3 regions of the Weizmannia sp. FSL K6-3076 genome follow, and region 3 is predicted to be linked to each of the others. Evidence: riboswitches for the same ligand, from Rfam matches in the RefSeq annotation. Region 3 holds a riboswitch; each other region holds the start of a gene.
What was found. Region 3 has a riboswitch for thiamine pyrophosphate ahead of thiT (energy-coupled thiamine transporter ThiT). Riboswitches for the same ligand answer to the same signal wherever they lie in the genome.
Positions count from the first base shown of each region.

Region 1 (4,471 bases), 720 kb from region 3:
TAATCTCGATCACTTAAAAGAACTCTCCGATTGCGGCGTGGTCGCTTATAAGTGTTTTATGGCCAGCTGCGGAACCGATTTGCCGGGAGACTTTAAAAATGTAGATGATTACACGCTTTATGAGGGAATGAAAAAATTAGCCAAGCTGGGACATATTTTATTGATTCATGCAGAGAATGCCGCCATTACCGATGGGTTAGCAGAGGAGATGATCAAACAAGGGAAAACAAGTCCGGCTGATTATGTTGCAACACGGCCTGTATTTACAGAAGTGGATGCCATCAAGCGGGCGCTGTATTTTGCGAAACAAACCGGGTGCAAACTGCATTTTGTCCATGTCAGCAGTGCGGAAGGGGTGGAAGAAATTACGAAAGTGCGGAACGAAGGACAGGATGTCACGCTTGAGTCATGCCCCCATTACTTTACCATCACAACAGCCCAATTTGCGGAAATCGGCCCACTTGCCAAATGTTCCCCGCCTTTGCGCAGCGAAGCGGAGCAGGAAAAACTTTGGGAAGGATTGAAACAAGGAAAAATTGATATGCTGACATCCGACCATTCCCCTTGCCCGCCTGTAATGAAGGACAGCGAAACCGGTAATATTTTTGAGGTATGGGGCGGCATAACCGGGTGCCAGAATAATGTCGATTTGATGTTCGATGAGGCTGTCAAAAAGCGCAATATTCCCATTACGCAATTTACGCGCATGATTGCAACCAACCCTGCCGAACGTTTTGGCTTAAAATCGAAAGGGGAAATTGCGCTCGCAAAAGATGCGGATCTCCTCTTTCTCGATCCCGACCGGCCATACACGGTAAGTGCGGAAGACCTCTATTACCGCCATAAGCACAGCCCGTATATCGGCAGAAAAATTGATTGCCGGGTTACGAAAACTTTTTTAAGAGGTCAGCTCATATTCGATCTGGATGGCGGTGGTATCACAGGCGAGCCGGTTGGCAAATGGATCCGGCCAGCGAAGGTCTCAGACTATGCCGGAGTGCCGTCATAATCTAACAGCATCAGGCTCTGCTTTCAAGAGCCTGTTGTTGCTGGCACAGATTTCGGGACAGGAATAAAAATAACGCAAGACAGCTTGCTGTTTTCAAGAGCCTGGTTTTGCTGGCATGGATTTTGACCGGTTATCAATGGCTGGCAACCTGTATGCACCATGGCAAATGCCTTCAATCCTCCGTGGTGCTTCACTCAAAGCTTACGGTTGCTTACGGTATGATTGATCATTCTGTCCCACCCTTTATTTTTTTGTAAAACTTTTATCAAAACATAGCCAAAAATGGCCCCTGCAAAAGAGCTTAAAAAGAAGGCAGGGATAAATCCGAAAAGCGTTGACGCTTGGCCGAGTAAGAAAACAGCAATGGGATAACATGCCAAGGCACCGAGAATGCCTGTCCCCATGACCTCCCCAACAAAGGCAAAAATGAGCTTATTCGTCTTCGCGTACAGATAAGCTGCCAAAAACGCGCCGATCATGCTTCCCGGAAAGGCAAAAATACTCCCCGTCCCAAGCAAGTTACGTAAAAGCGAGGATATAAAAGCTTGCGCAACCGCATAACCGGGGCCGAGCAAAACAGCCGAGAGTATGTTGGCAAAATGCTGTACCGGAAAAATTTTTGCAAAACCAACCGGGATATAAATCAAGCTGCTGGATACAGTTGTGATAGCTGCAATAACTGCAGTTGCTGTTATTTTTTGTGTTTTTCTCATTAGAACCAACCTTCCCTCCTTTTTAGTTGTGAATGAAAATCAGACCGGCCAGTCTTGTTTTTTATCGTTCATATCCCAAAATAAGTATTCATACTTTGAGGCTATTTGAAAATGGCGTTCTAAGACTGCCAATTCCGTTTCTGATTTTCCGCTTGCCAGTTGGTCCATTAAGTCAATTAACCACTGCGTTCCGGAGCCGAACGTTTCTGAAGAATAGGTTTCGATCCATTTCTTGTAAGGATTGGCCTCCAATGTGTCTCGATGATTTACTTTTAGCAGTTTCCCAATTTCCCAATAATCCCAGGCACACGGCAACAAGCAGGCAACAAGTTCAGCCAAGCTTCCATTGGCGGCCACTTGCAGCATATAACTCGTGTAAGCAAGGTTGATCGGTGTTGGTTGAGTTGCTTCTAAATCCGTGCGTGTAATGCCAAACTCGGCAGCGTATTGGCGGTGCAGTTCCATCTCAAAATGCAACGATTCATGGAGCACCGCAGCAAATCTCGTCATCATGTCAAGGTTACCCGCTTTCACAACACCCATGGCAAACAGTTTTGCGTACTCAACTAAATATACGTAATCCTGCTTTAAATAATAGATAAATTTATCTCTTTCTAAAGTTCCGTTCCCCAGTCCCAGAACAAAAGGATGGTTATGGTTTTTCTCCCAAATCGGCTGGACATTTTGATATAGCCTTTCTGTAAAAGATCGTTTCAACAATGATTCCTCCTTGTTTACCGGGAAACCGATTGCGGTTTGCAGGCTGGTTTCTCCCTTTGCCCTAAGCAGCTTCAAAATAAAAAACCCGCCCTCCATCGGAAAGCGGGTGTATAAATTACAAATCATCAGGTGTAATTTTATCACCTACTTCCCTACGCTAGTACGAACTAGATCAGGTTCAAAGGGTACTTCTCAGCCAACCCGGCGCCCCTAGTAGACTATTATGAATATTCATTTCATTACTCTTACCATATCATAGTCCCAAATTTTGTGCAACAGCAAATTTATTGCCCGTCTTTTAAGTTTTTGTTAAATATGGAAAAAAGCACAGGATGTTACCTCAAATGCTGGCCAAACAGGAAAAATATACTTGTATTTTTCTGCTTCTCAATAACTCTACTTGTTCTTTAAATGTTGTAGGGGGCTTAATAATTTGGTTATGATCAGACCACAATTTCATCTTTCCCAAAATAAAATGCCCCCACCTGGTCCGCTTTCATGGAAGAGACGTGGGGGGTTCTGTTATTTTAATTTTAATGGCTCCTGATATGATGATCCATAACTCAGTTTATTTTATCAGCTCCATCTTGATTAAAATATTGTCTTCTATTACCTTTTTAATATCAGGACTGCTCCGGGAACATCACAGAAGGCTTTTTCCCATAAACAAGGACGAATGAGTTGGAAACCTTGATTTTTCATCATTCGTGCCCATTTATTCCTGACTTAAGTTGCAAACCGTGGTGAAATTTGCAGAACGGAGGGCAAAAATGAGGATTGTGATCGCTGGCGGGACCGGATTTATCGGGCGGAAATTAACGGATATGCTTCTTTGCGAAGGGCATGAAGTGGTCATTTTAACAAGGAAAGACAAGCAGCCGGCCAATCGCGTGCAGTATGTAAAGTGGCTGGCGGAAGATGCTTCTCCCGAAAATGAAATAGGAAATGCGGATGTATTCATCAACCTGGCCGGCGTGTCCATAAACGATGGAAGATGGAGTGCCAAACATCAAAAACAAATTTATGAAAGCCGGATGTGCGCAACAGATGAAGTGTTGCGCATCCTGTCTGCCATGCCGCGCAAACCGGCAGTACTGGTCAATGCAAGTGCAATCGGCATCTATCCGCCATCACGCAATGCTGTGTATACTGAAAAATCATTGCAAAGGGCAAATGATTTTCTTGGCAGGACGGCATCGGATTGGGAAACCGAGGCGAAGCAAGCAGAAAGACATGCCATCCGTACTGTCTTATTGAGATTCGGCGTTGTGCTTGGAAAGGAAAACGGAGCACTGCCCCTTATGGTATTGCCATATAAATGGTTTGCGGGCGGCACAGTCGGTTCCGGCAATCAATGGGTCTCATGGGTGCATATAACAGACGTAGTAAGATCGATCTTATTTGCTATTAAAAATGAGAACATCCGCGGCCCGGTCAACGTCACTGCACCCTTCGCCTGTAAGGATGAAGGCATTTGGCAAAACCATTGGCGCTGTTTTACACCGGCCACATTGGCTTCCCGTACCTTCTTTTGCCTTGAAACTGGCACTCGGGCAAAAAAGCAGCCTTGTGCTTGAAGGCCAGCACGTACGCCCGAAAGTCCTCATGCAGGCAGGATTTGAATTCATGTTCCCGACGCTCCGGCAAGCTTTGGAAGATTTGCTTACAAATCCATAATGGCAAAAAAACTAGGCCACGAACGCCACGGCAGAAGGGCCCCTCTTCACACGCGCATAAAAATAAAGGTCTCCCAACAGCCATCTGCCGCTGTTGGGAGACCTGGTTTCATTCTGATGGCAGGTCCCTGATCTTTGTATTTCATTTCAACAGATACTTAGGGCTTGCTGAATCGGTAAAATTTCTAGATTTGACAAGGCTGCTGACAGCTTTGCCAACCATTTAGATGCAAGGGTTTTACAACAGATCCAGGGAAATGCTTGCACTCGAAACTCCCATTTTCGCAAAGGATCTTCTATATTTTGAGACAGAACTTGCAGACAAACTCAGAATCGGATTCGTTCAGCAAGTC
Region 1 covers NZ_JBBOWU010000001.1:752,708-757,178, reverse strand. The annotation lists gene allB (allantoinase AllB) at 1-1,009, shown strand, start outside; gene thiW (energy coupling factor transporter S component ThiW) at 1,204-1,722, opposite strand; gene tenA (thiaminase II) at 1,762-2,568, opposite strand; TPP riboswitch at 2,575-2,664, opposite strand; partial or broken gene NSS95_RS03320 (TIGR01777 family oxidoreductase) at 3,213-4,119, shown strand.
Region 1: another riboswitch for thiamine pyrophosphate. It lies ahead of tenA (thiaminase II); the one in region 3 lies ahead of thiT (energy-coupled thiamine transporter ThiT).

Region 2 (4,471 bases), 800 kb from region 3:
TCCGCCGGCTGACCAAATCACTCGGCGCGTACGGGACGGTCATTAGCGGCGCCGGCCCGACGGTTATTTCACTCGTGCCGTCCGGGCAAGCAGAGGCCATGGCAGAAACGCTCCACGCCCATTTTCCGCATGTACTGGTTGAACCGGCCAAAATTGACCGGACCGGCCTTTCCGTCGAAAAATATGCGGCATCCAATATGCTGAACTTATAAAAAAGGTTTGGAGCATCTCCAAACCTTTTTTTATTTCCCCAAAAATGAGGCAAGTTCTCTTAACAGTTCATCTTTGTCTTTTTTCAACGCATCCGAAGAGAGCATCTCCCATTTCCGCGGGCGCGGCAAATGCACCTTCAATTCGTGGATGATGGCGGACGGCTGCTGCGACATGACAAAAACACGGTCCGATAGCAGCACGGCTTCATCAAGATCATGGGTAACCATAAGAATCGTCTGGTTTCCTTTCTCCCATGATTCGAGCAGCCAGCGGTGGACATCCATTTTAGTAAAGGCATCGAGCTTCCCGAACGGTTCGTCTAGCAGCATAACCGGTTTTTCGCATAAATACGTGCGCAAAAAGCTGATCCGCTGCCGCATGCCGCCAGAGAGCGAGGCGGGATAGTGGCCGGCGTAATCCTCAAGGCCAAACTGCCGGAGCACCTCCATCCCCCGCAAAACCCGTTCCCGTTTCCGCACCCCTTTTATTTCAAGCGGCAAAACAATGTTTTGCAGTGCCGTCCGCCAAGGCAGAAGCAAATCCTGCTGCGGCATGAAACCGGCGGCATCCTGAACCCCATCCGGTTTGCCGTCAAGCAGCACTTTGCCGCCATTCGCCTTTTCAATCCCGGCAATGATATTTAACAGCGTGCTTTTTCCGCATCCGCTCGGCCCGATAAAAGTACAGAATTCACCTTTCCGGATCGTTGCGGAAATGCCTTCCAGCACTTTTTTCCCGCCAAATGTTTTCGTAATACCTTCCAATTGCAAATACGTCATGGCCGGTTTGGAAGAAATTCGTTTGTGTAGGCAGCCTTGATGTTGATTTTTTTCTTAATGACTTTATGGTCATAAAGGAAGTCCATATAACGGCGCCACACTTCTTCCTTCTGTACCCCCCATTCCGCGGCATCGTCCTGGTACTTCGTGCTTAGCCACTTCTGGCTGGCGCGGACAAGCCCTTTATTTGTATCCGGCACGTCCTTAATCAGGATATCGGCGGCCTGTTCCGGGTGCTTGATTGCAAATGTATAGCCTTGAGCCGTAGCCTTCATAAAAGATTTGACAAGAGGTTTATCCCCTTTGGCCAGTTTTTCGCTTGTAATGATGACCGGGCTGTAATAATCAAGCGCAGGGTCGAGATCTTTGACCATGATAAGATTCAGTTTTTTCCCGCTCCGCTCTGCCTGGATGCCGTCCCAGCCGTAATAAATCCATTCAAAATCCGCTTCACGCCCGATTGATTTGAAAAAATCCGTCTGGCCGAGCACAATATTTTTTACTTTGCTGTAGTCGGCGCCATATTTTTCCATGACCGTTTTGATGACGGCTTCTTCAGACGGCGAACCCCAGCCGCCGTAACGTTTTCCTTCAAAGTCTTTCGGAGAAGTGATGTTGTCTTTTTTCAAAGAAGCAAAGCCAGAAGTATTGTGCTGGATAATCGCGGCAATGGACACAATCGGAATTCCTTCCGTCCTTGCCGTGGTGACATTTTCCTGATAGCTGACCCCGAAATCCGCTTTCCCGGAAGCCACCATTTGTTCAGCCGTAATATTGTCCCCCGGCTGGATGATTTTCACATCCAGGCCCTGCTTTTGAAAATAGTGTTTTGTTTTAGCTACATACAGGCCGGTATGATTGGTGTTCGGAAACCAGTCCAGCACAACCGTCACCTTTTGCAGCGCTTTTTTGCTGTTTTCTTTCTGCCCGCTGCTGGTGCATCCAGCAGCAAGCAGCAACATGGCCGCCTGCAAGATGATTAACATTTTCCTCATTGATGATCTTCCTTTCGGTATACCCATGGTGCGGATAGCCTTTGCAAACATTCAACAGCGCCGTATAAAAGAAATGTGAGCCCAATGATGACAGCAGAGATAGCAAACAGGCGGGCCGTCATAAAAGATTTCGTCGCCCTTGTCAGCATGACGCCGAGCCCTTCGCTTGCGCCGAGCCACTCACCGATAATGGCACCCATCACACTATATGTAACGGCAATTTTTAAACCGGAAAAAAAGTAAGGGAGCACAGCCGGAAATTTGACTTTCCGGTATAGCTGCCATTTTGAAGCATGCATGGTCTTTAACAGTTTCACCAAGTCATCATCCACCGTTTGAAACCCTTCCAGGATGCTCAATGCCAGCGGGAAAAAGCAGATTAAAATGACCACAATGATTTTTGACTGGAGCCCGAATCCGAACCAGACGATTAAAAGCGGCGCAATTGCCACAATCGGAATCGTTTGCGAAACGACCAAAAGCGGCCGGACCAGCATCCGGAAAACGGGAACCATATCCATAAAAACGGCAATCGCTGCGCCAATCACAATGGAAAAGGCTAGTCCGATCAATACTTCTTTTGCAGTTTGCCAAATATTGGGCCAAACCATCCATTGCAGGCTTTTCAATTCCTGCCATACTTCCGTCGGTTTTGGCAGCATCCATTCACTGATATGAAAGCCGGCCGTTACCCCTTGCCAGACGAAGAGCAAAAAAATGAGCCAGGCAGCCGTGAGCGCCGTGTTAACGAACCGGCTGCGGCGTTTGTTCGCGATATTTTGCAATTTTTTCATCCATTGTCACCCCGGTGCTTGGCCGGTAATGGATTTTGATCGATGTGAGGACATCAATCGCACCGGCTTGGACGCAAGCATCCTGCGCTTTTTTGATGATCTCAAGCAGCTCGTCAAGATCGCCTTCCATCGTCGTTTCCATTGCCCCGACTTCATAACGTACGCCGGCGTTTTGGACGACTTCGATCGCGCGGTCGACGACACCGTATAAGTCATCACTTTTAATATGCGGAACAACTGAAAAAGAAACCGTTACTTGATTCGATTTTTCCATCAAATTCTCCTCCTTTTTTTCAAATAAAAAAGCTTTCATTGCATGCGCAAGAAAGCCTGTCCATCCAAAACATGCCGAAACATGCTTCAATATGAGACTCCCTACGCTGGCATTATCCAGATCAGGTGAAGGGTCGATGCAAAGCGGCATCCTCTCAGCCAAACCGGCTCCCCTGCTTTTTTTCCTTGTAATTTTATTGTAACATGAAAGCCATCCTTTTTGGCAAAAAATTTTCAATAGGATGGTGCGGTGCGCAAGCCGGCCTTTGCCTGCCTTGGTAAAGATTGGGGCGTTAAGATAGCGGGGATTTTTGACGGCCTTCCTTAACATAGAACGCCTCTACGTTAAGATAGCATGTCTTTTTTTCGGACTTCCTTAACGTAGAACGCCTCTACGTTAAGATAGCATGTCTTTTTTTCGGGCTTCCTTAACATAGAGCGCCTCTATGTTAAGATAGCGGAACTTTTGGGCAGCCTTCCTTAACATAGGACGTCTCTACATTAAGAAAGCATGACTTTTGGGCGGGCTTCCTTAACATAGAACGCCTCTACGTTAAGATAGCGGGCATTTTTTTCGAGCTTCCTTAACGTAGAACGCCTCTACGTTAAGGAAGCGGGACTTTTGGACGACCTTCCTTAACATAGAGAGTTCTACGTTAAGATAGCGGAACTTTTTGCCGGCATTCCTCAACATAGAACGCCTCTACATTAAGAAAGCGGGCATTTTTTTCGAGCTTCCTTAACGTAGAACGCCTCTACGTTAAGGAAGCGGGACTTTTGGGCAGCCTTAACATAGGACGTCTCTACATTAAGAAAGCATGTCTTTTTGTCGAGCTTCCTTTCTATGTTAAGATAAATCCTGCTTTTTTCACCCTTCCTTAACATAGAACGCCCTACGTTAAGATAGCGGGGATTTTTGGTCTCCTTCCTTAACGTAGAGTGACTCTACGTTAAGGTAGCGAGGATTTTTCGCGGCCTTCCTTAACGTAGAGTTCCAACCCGTGCGTAAGTAACGCCGCTTATTCATGCTTTAAAGGCAAGGGTTTCCCTGCATGCCAACCCAAAGTTCCGACTGTTCGAGCGCATAAGCGACATCCAGCAGCCAATGTTCATTTCCTTTCGGCGCAACCAGCTGTACCCCTAAAGGAAGCCCGGCCGCTGTTACATGAACCGGCAGGCTGATCGCCGGCTGCCCGGTTAAATTGGCCAGCTGCGTAAACGGGGAAAACGTTAAGCTCGGTTCAAACATATCATAGACAAGTGCCTGCTGCTTTTCTTTCGGAAGTCCGGTAACGCCAAACAAGCGATCCCGCTCTTTCCCGGTTTGGGTAAGTTCCCCGATTTTCGGTGCCGGAAACGCGGTTGAAGGCGTGATATACAGGTCATAAGTCTCATGGAAAGCAGCCATTTGTGCTGC
Region 2 covers NZ_JBBOWU010000001.1:663,296-667,766, reverse strand. The annotation lists gene thrB (homoserine kinase) at 1-212, shown strand, start outside; gene NSS95_RS02980 (ABC transporter ATP-binding protein) at 243-992, opposite strand; gene NSS95_RS02975 (ABC transporter substrate-binding protein) at 989-1,987, opposite strand; gene NSS95_RS02970 (ABC transporter permease) at 1,984-2,781, opposite strand; gene NSS95_RS02965 (MTH1187 family thiamine-binding protein) at 2,732-3,055, opposite strand; TPP riboswitch at 3,137-3,239, opposite strand; gene NSS95_RS02960 (amidase) at 4,085-4,471, opposite strand, start outside.
Region 2: another riboswitch for thiamine pyrophosphate. It lies ahead of NSS95_RS02965 (MTH1187 family thiamine-binding protein); the one in region 3 lies ahead of thiT (energy-coupled thiamine transporter ThiT).

Region 3 (4,471 bases):
TGTGCCATTTGCAATGGATCCGGCATCAAACAGGATCGTTTTATACCCTTCGTTTGCCAGCAAATAGGTAGTTACAATCCCGGCCATTCCGGCACCCACAACGGCCACATCGGCTTCCATATCCTGCGTTAACGATGGAAATTGCGGCATCGTGACCGTTTTGCGCCACAACGGTTCAGGAGATTGCGGCATTGAAGTTCCGTTCATGATTTGACCTCCCCGAAAGACTGTTATGTATAGTCTTCCCCGGGGAGGCCGGTCTAAACATTGCGATTTAGCTGTTGAGCAATTTATCCGTAATCTGGCGCATGATATCGCCTCTTGAGATGACGCCGACAACACGCCCTGCCTGATTGACGACCGGAAGCTTTTTAAAATGGTGTTTTGCCAGAATCCTGAGCGCATTTTCAAAATCGTCTTCAGGCCTTACCGTATACAGTTCCCGCCGTTTCATAATCTTTTCCACCGGGAAGTCCAGGCTGTGCACCAATTTTTCATTAAAGTCTTCCTGCTCATTTACCACGATCGTAATATAAAAATCGTAAACGGTCCGTGCTTTTGGCTGCAAAAAGCGGATGACATCCCCGTCGCTGATCATACCGAGTAGCTTTCCTTCCGCGTCCACGACCGGTACGCCGCCGATCCGGTGGTGGGCAAGCACCTTTAACAGTTCCCGGATCGTTGTCTCTTTTTTTACCGTAATAACATCCCGGATCATAAAATCTTTGACTTCCAATTTTCTCACCCCTTTATATCCATCCATTTACAAATTATTGTAAACCTTTGCGGGGAAGGAAGCAATGAACAAACCGCCTATTGTGTGCCATCTACGTATTTCCCGTGATCCGGGAGCGCGATTTCATCAAATCTGGATGCAAGGTCCTCAAGCCCTTTCCGCAAGCCGGAGCCAGACATCGGGATCCCGTGGCCGCAAACAGCAGTTTCCGGCTTTAAAGCAGCTAATTTTTCAACTGAGCGTTTGGCCGCTTTCCAGTCATTTGTAAAATAGCGCGGCGGCCCGTTTACTTCCTGCCTTTGCACCAGCACTTTCCAAAATTCATCCTGCCTGACGGTGATAAATGCGTCCCCCATGATCAACACGCTGTCTGCTTCCCTGAAGAACGACACATGCCCTCTCGAATGGCCGGGCGTATGGATCCATTTCCAGCCCGGCAAAAACGGGACCGTCCCGTCTTCGGGAAGGGGCTGGACAGCATGGCCAAGATCAACCGGTTCATTCGGATAAATCATGGAAATCTTCGCCAGCAGGCCGCCTTCAACGGACGGATCGGGATCCGGATACGTTTCACGCCCGGTTAAATAGGGCAACTCCAATCGATGTGCAAAAACCGGCACGTCCCACTTTTCCAATAATGGCGCAATCGCTCCGACATGGTCAAAATGGCCGAGCGTCAGTAAAACCGCTTTTGGTTTTGCCTTTTCCCCGAAGCGTGCCCGCACGGCTGAAAATATCGCTTCGGCAGAACCCGGCATGCCGGCATCCACGAGGACAAATGCATCGGTTCCGGCCCTGCCGATCAGGCACACATTGACAATTTGGATGGTAAGGCAATAGATATCCGGCAGCAATTCCCTGCCTGTTCCGCTCTCAATCGAAGTCATCGGGATGACCCGGTGGCCAAACGGGTGATGAATGTCTTTGTCCATAAAATCCCCTTTCTTTCATTTTCCTTCTATTTATCTTTTCCCGTTTCTCGAAAGCCTTACCCGTAGCCTCCTATCATCAACCGAAAAAGCAGTAAAAACCGGACTACCGGCTTTACAAGGCGCCTGTTACCATGAAGCCTCTTTCCTTCAGCGAAAACGGCAAGGCGCAGTTGGCCTTGCCGTTTTCAAGTTGCTTTTATGCCGCATGCCTGTGCGGATTGCGGTATTTTGTCAGCAGCTGCGGGGCGGCATTCAAGAGAATCGCCGCAACAGCTGCGCATAAAATCGCATTCCCAATCATCGTGCCGCCGTTCATGATGAGAGAATAGAGAAACGCCGACTGTCCTTTAGGCGCATAGGAACCCCAAAAAATCACGCCGGCTACGAAATGCCAGAAATAGCGGGCAAAACTTCCGGTAAGAACGGAAAGGCATATCCAAAAAGTCATCGTGCCCTTTTTATCGTGACGACAGCTTCTTTCGACAAGCGGCCGGAAAAGCCCGGAAAACCCGATGAACGAAAAAGCGACCGGATATTCCATGATGCCCTGAAGCGGGTTAAGAATATCATTAGCATCACCGGTGACGATCTGCAGCAGGCTCCAAATAAATCCGGAAGCAACACTTGCTTTAAATCCCCAGCGAAAAGCGACCACAAAAATCGGCAGCATGGCAAACGACAGAGAAATCGCGGACGTCACCTTAATGGACGGCAATAAGTCCAACACGAGCGCGAACGCCGCAAAAATAGCCGCTTCAATCATAGCCTGTAAACTTAATTTGCCCATAAAAAAATCCCCCTTTTGGTATGCATGAACATAACGAACCATGGGAGGACAAAAGAAATTCCACATCCCTACGCCGGCATTAACCGGACAGGTTCAAAGGGTCAGAACATGGCGTTCACTCTCAGCTTAACGCTCCCCCTGTGGTTACGTTCATGAAATTGTCACCTTTATGATAAACTTTTTGCCACAACATTTCAACAAAAAATTTAATCTTTTGGCAATAACAGCTCCGGAAAATTGTTTTTCGGCGAATTGACGCGTTCAGATACGGCATACATTTCCATTAGGTCTGCATCATACTGCGAAAGGAGTGGCAACAGCCGGCCCGCCTCAGTGACCGATGTGTCCAGCCATTTTTCTTCATCTTCCCTGCGTAAAATCACCGGCATCCGGTCGTGAATTTTTGCCATCATCCTGTTCGCCTTTGTCGTTAAAATCGTGCAAGTAAAGACCGGATTCCCTTCCTGGTCCATCCATTTTTCCCAAAGCCCGGCCATCGCAAAAATGCCCCTGTTCTTAAGCCTGATCCGCATCGGCTCCCGGGTGCCGTCTTTTCGGTTCCACTCAAAAAAAGAATCGGCCGGAATGAGGCAGCGCCGCCTTTTCACTGCCTCCCGGAAACCCGGTTTCTGAAATACGGTTTCGCTTCTGGCATTGATCATCTTATGCCCGATTTTCGGATCTTTTGCCCAGGAAGGAATCAAGCCCCATTTTAAAAAACCGAGTCTGTACTGCCCATGGGCGCTGATCACGGCAGCCACCATTTGCGAAGGCTCGACATTATAACTTTTGGCATATTCACTGCTTGAAAAAGAAGCTTTGGCATGGAACCTTTCTTCCAATTCATTTACAGATGCCGTTAACGTGTACCTCCCGCACATCCAAATCCCGCCTTTCTTTCTATCCTGAAAATATTGCCCGCTGATTTTCATCCTCTGCCATACCGCGTATGAAGCGGCAAAGATGCCCATTTTTCCCCATTTTACACAAAAAACAGGCAGATAAAAAGGATTTGGCCCAGTTGCACCAAATCCTTTCTCTGTTCCGGAACGCACCGCTTGTTAACCCTGCCCCCGAGCTGGGATGTTTGCAGCAGTTCCCGGTTTTTCTTCTCTTTTTCACATTCCGCTCTTTAGGCCTTGTTTCTTTCAAGAAAATGCCGTTTCCGAAGCAAGGAATCGTTCCGGCAGGGAGCGAGCACGGTTTCCATGCCCTTTTTCACCATCCGCTTTTCGGATAGTAAGGTTAAAAGCCGCACCGTTTACCGGTTTAACGCCGCGTCTTCTTCTTCGATCCGGCGCAGCCGTTCAGCCACTTCTTCCGGTGTAAGGCCGTGTTCTTTTACATATAAGTTATTTGGTACGGTACGGCATTCATGCGAGCAGCTCCGCATATATTTATGTTCATTTTCTTCCGAGCATAAAATTTGCTTGTTGCAGGCCGGGTTGGCGCAGTTGACATAACGTTCGCACGGTTCCCCCGTAAAATAATCCCGGCCGACAACGACATGTTCTTTTCGATTGACCGGAACGGAAATCCGTTCGTCGAATACATACAGTTTGCCGTCCCACAGCTCGCCCTGCACTTCCGGATCCTTTCCGTATGTTACAATCCCGCCGTGCAGTTGGCCGACATCTTCAAACCCTTCTTCCAAAAGCCAGCCCGAAAATTTTTCACAGCGGATGCCGCCTGTGCAATACGTCACAATTCTTTTGCCTTTTAATTGATCTTTATGTTCGCGCACCCATCCCGGCAGTTCGCGGAAAGTGCGGATATCCGGACGCAATGCTCCGCGGAAATGGCCGAGATCATACTCATAATCATTGCGCGCATCCAGTACAACGGTATCTTCAGCCAGCAGCGCCTCGCGAAATTCTTTCGGGGATAAATATTTTCCCGTTTTTTCATTCGGATTGATATCTTTTTCAAGCCGCAGCGTAACAAGTTCCTTGCGCGGGCGGACGTGCATTTTTTTAAACGCATGGCCATCTGCTTCATCTTCTTTAAAGACCATGT
Region 3 covers NZ_JBBOWU010000001.1:1,468,090-1,472,560, reverse strand. The annotation lists gene NSS95_RS06760 (FAD-dependent oxidoreductase) at 1-207, opposite strand, end outside; gene NSS95_RS06755 (CBS domain-containing protein) at 275-745, opposite strand; gene NSS95_RS06750 (MBL fold metallo-hydrolase) at 814-1,668, opposite strand; gene thiT (energy-coupled thiamine transporter ThiT) at 1,865-2,455, opposite strand; TPP riboswitch at 2,504-2,604, opposite strand; gene NSS95_RS06740 (SOS response-associated peptidase) at 2,662-3,336, opposite strand; gene trhO (oxygen-dependent tRNA uridine(34) hydroxylase TrhO) at 3,717-4,471, opposite strand, start outside.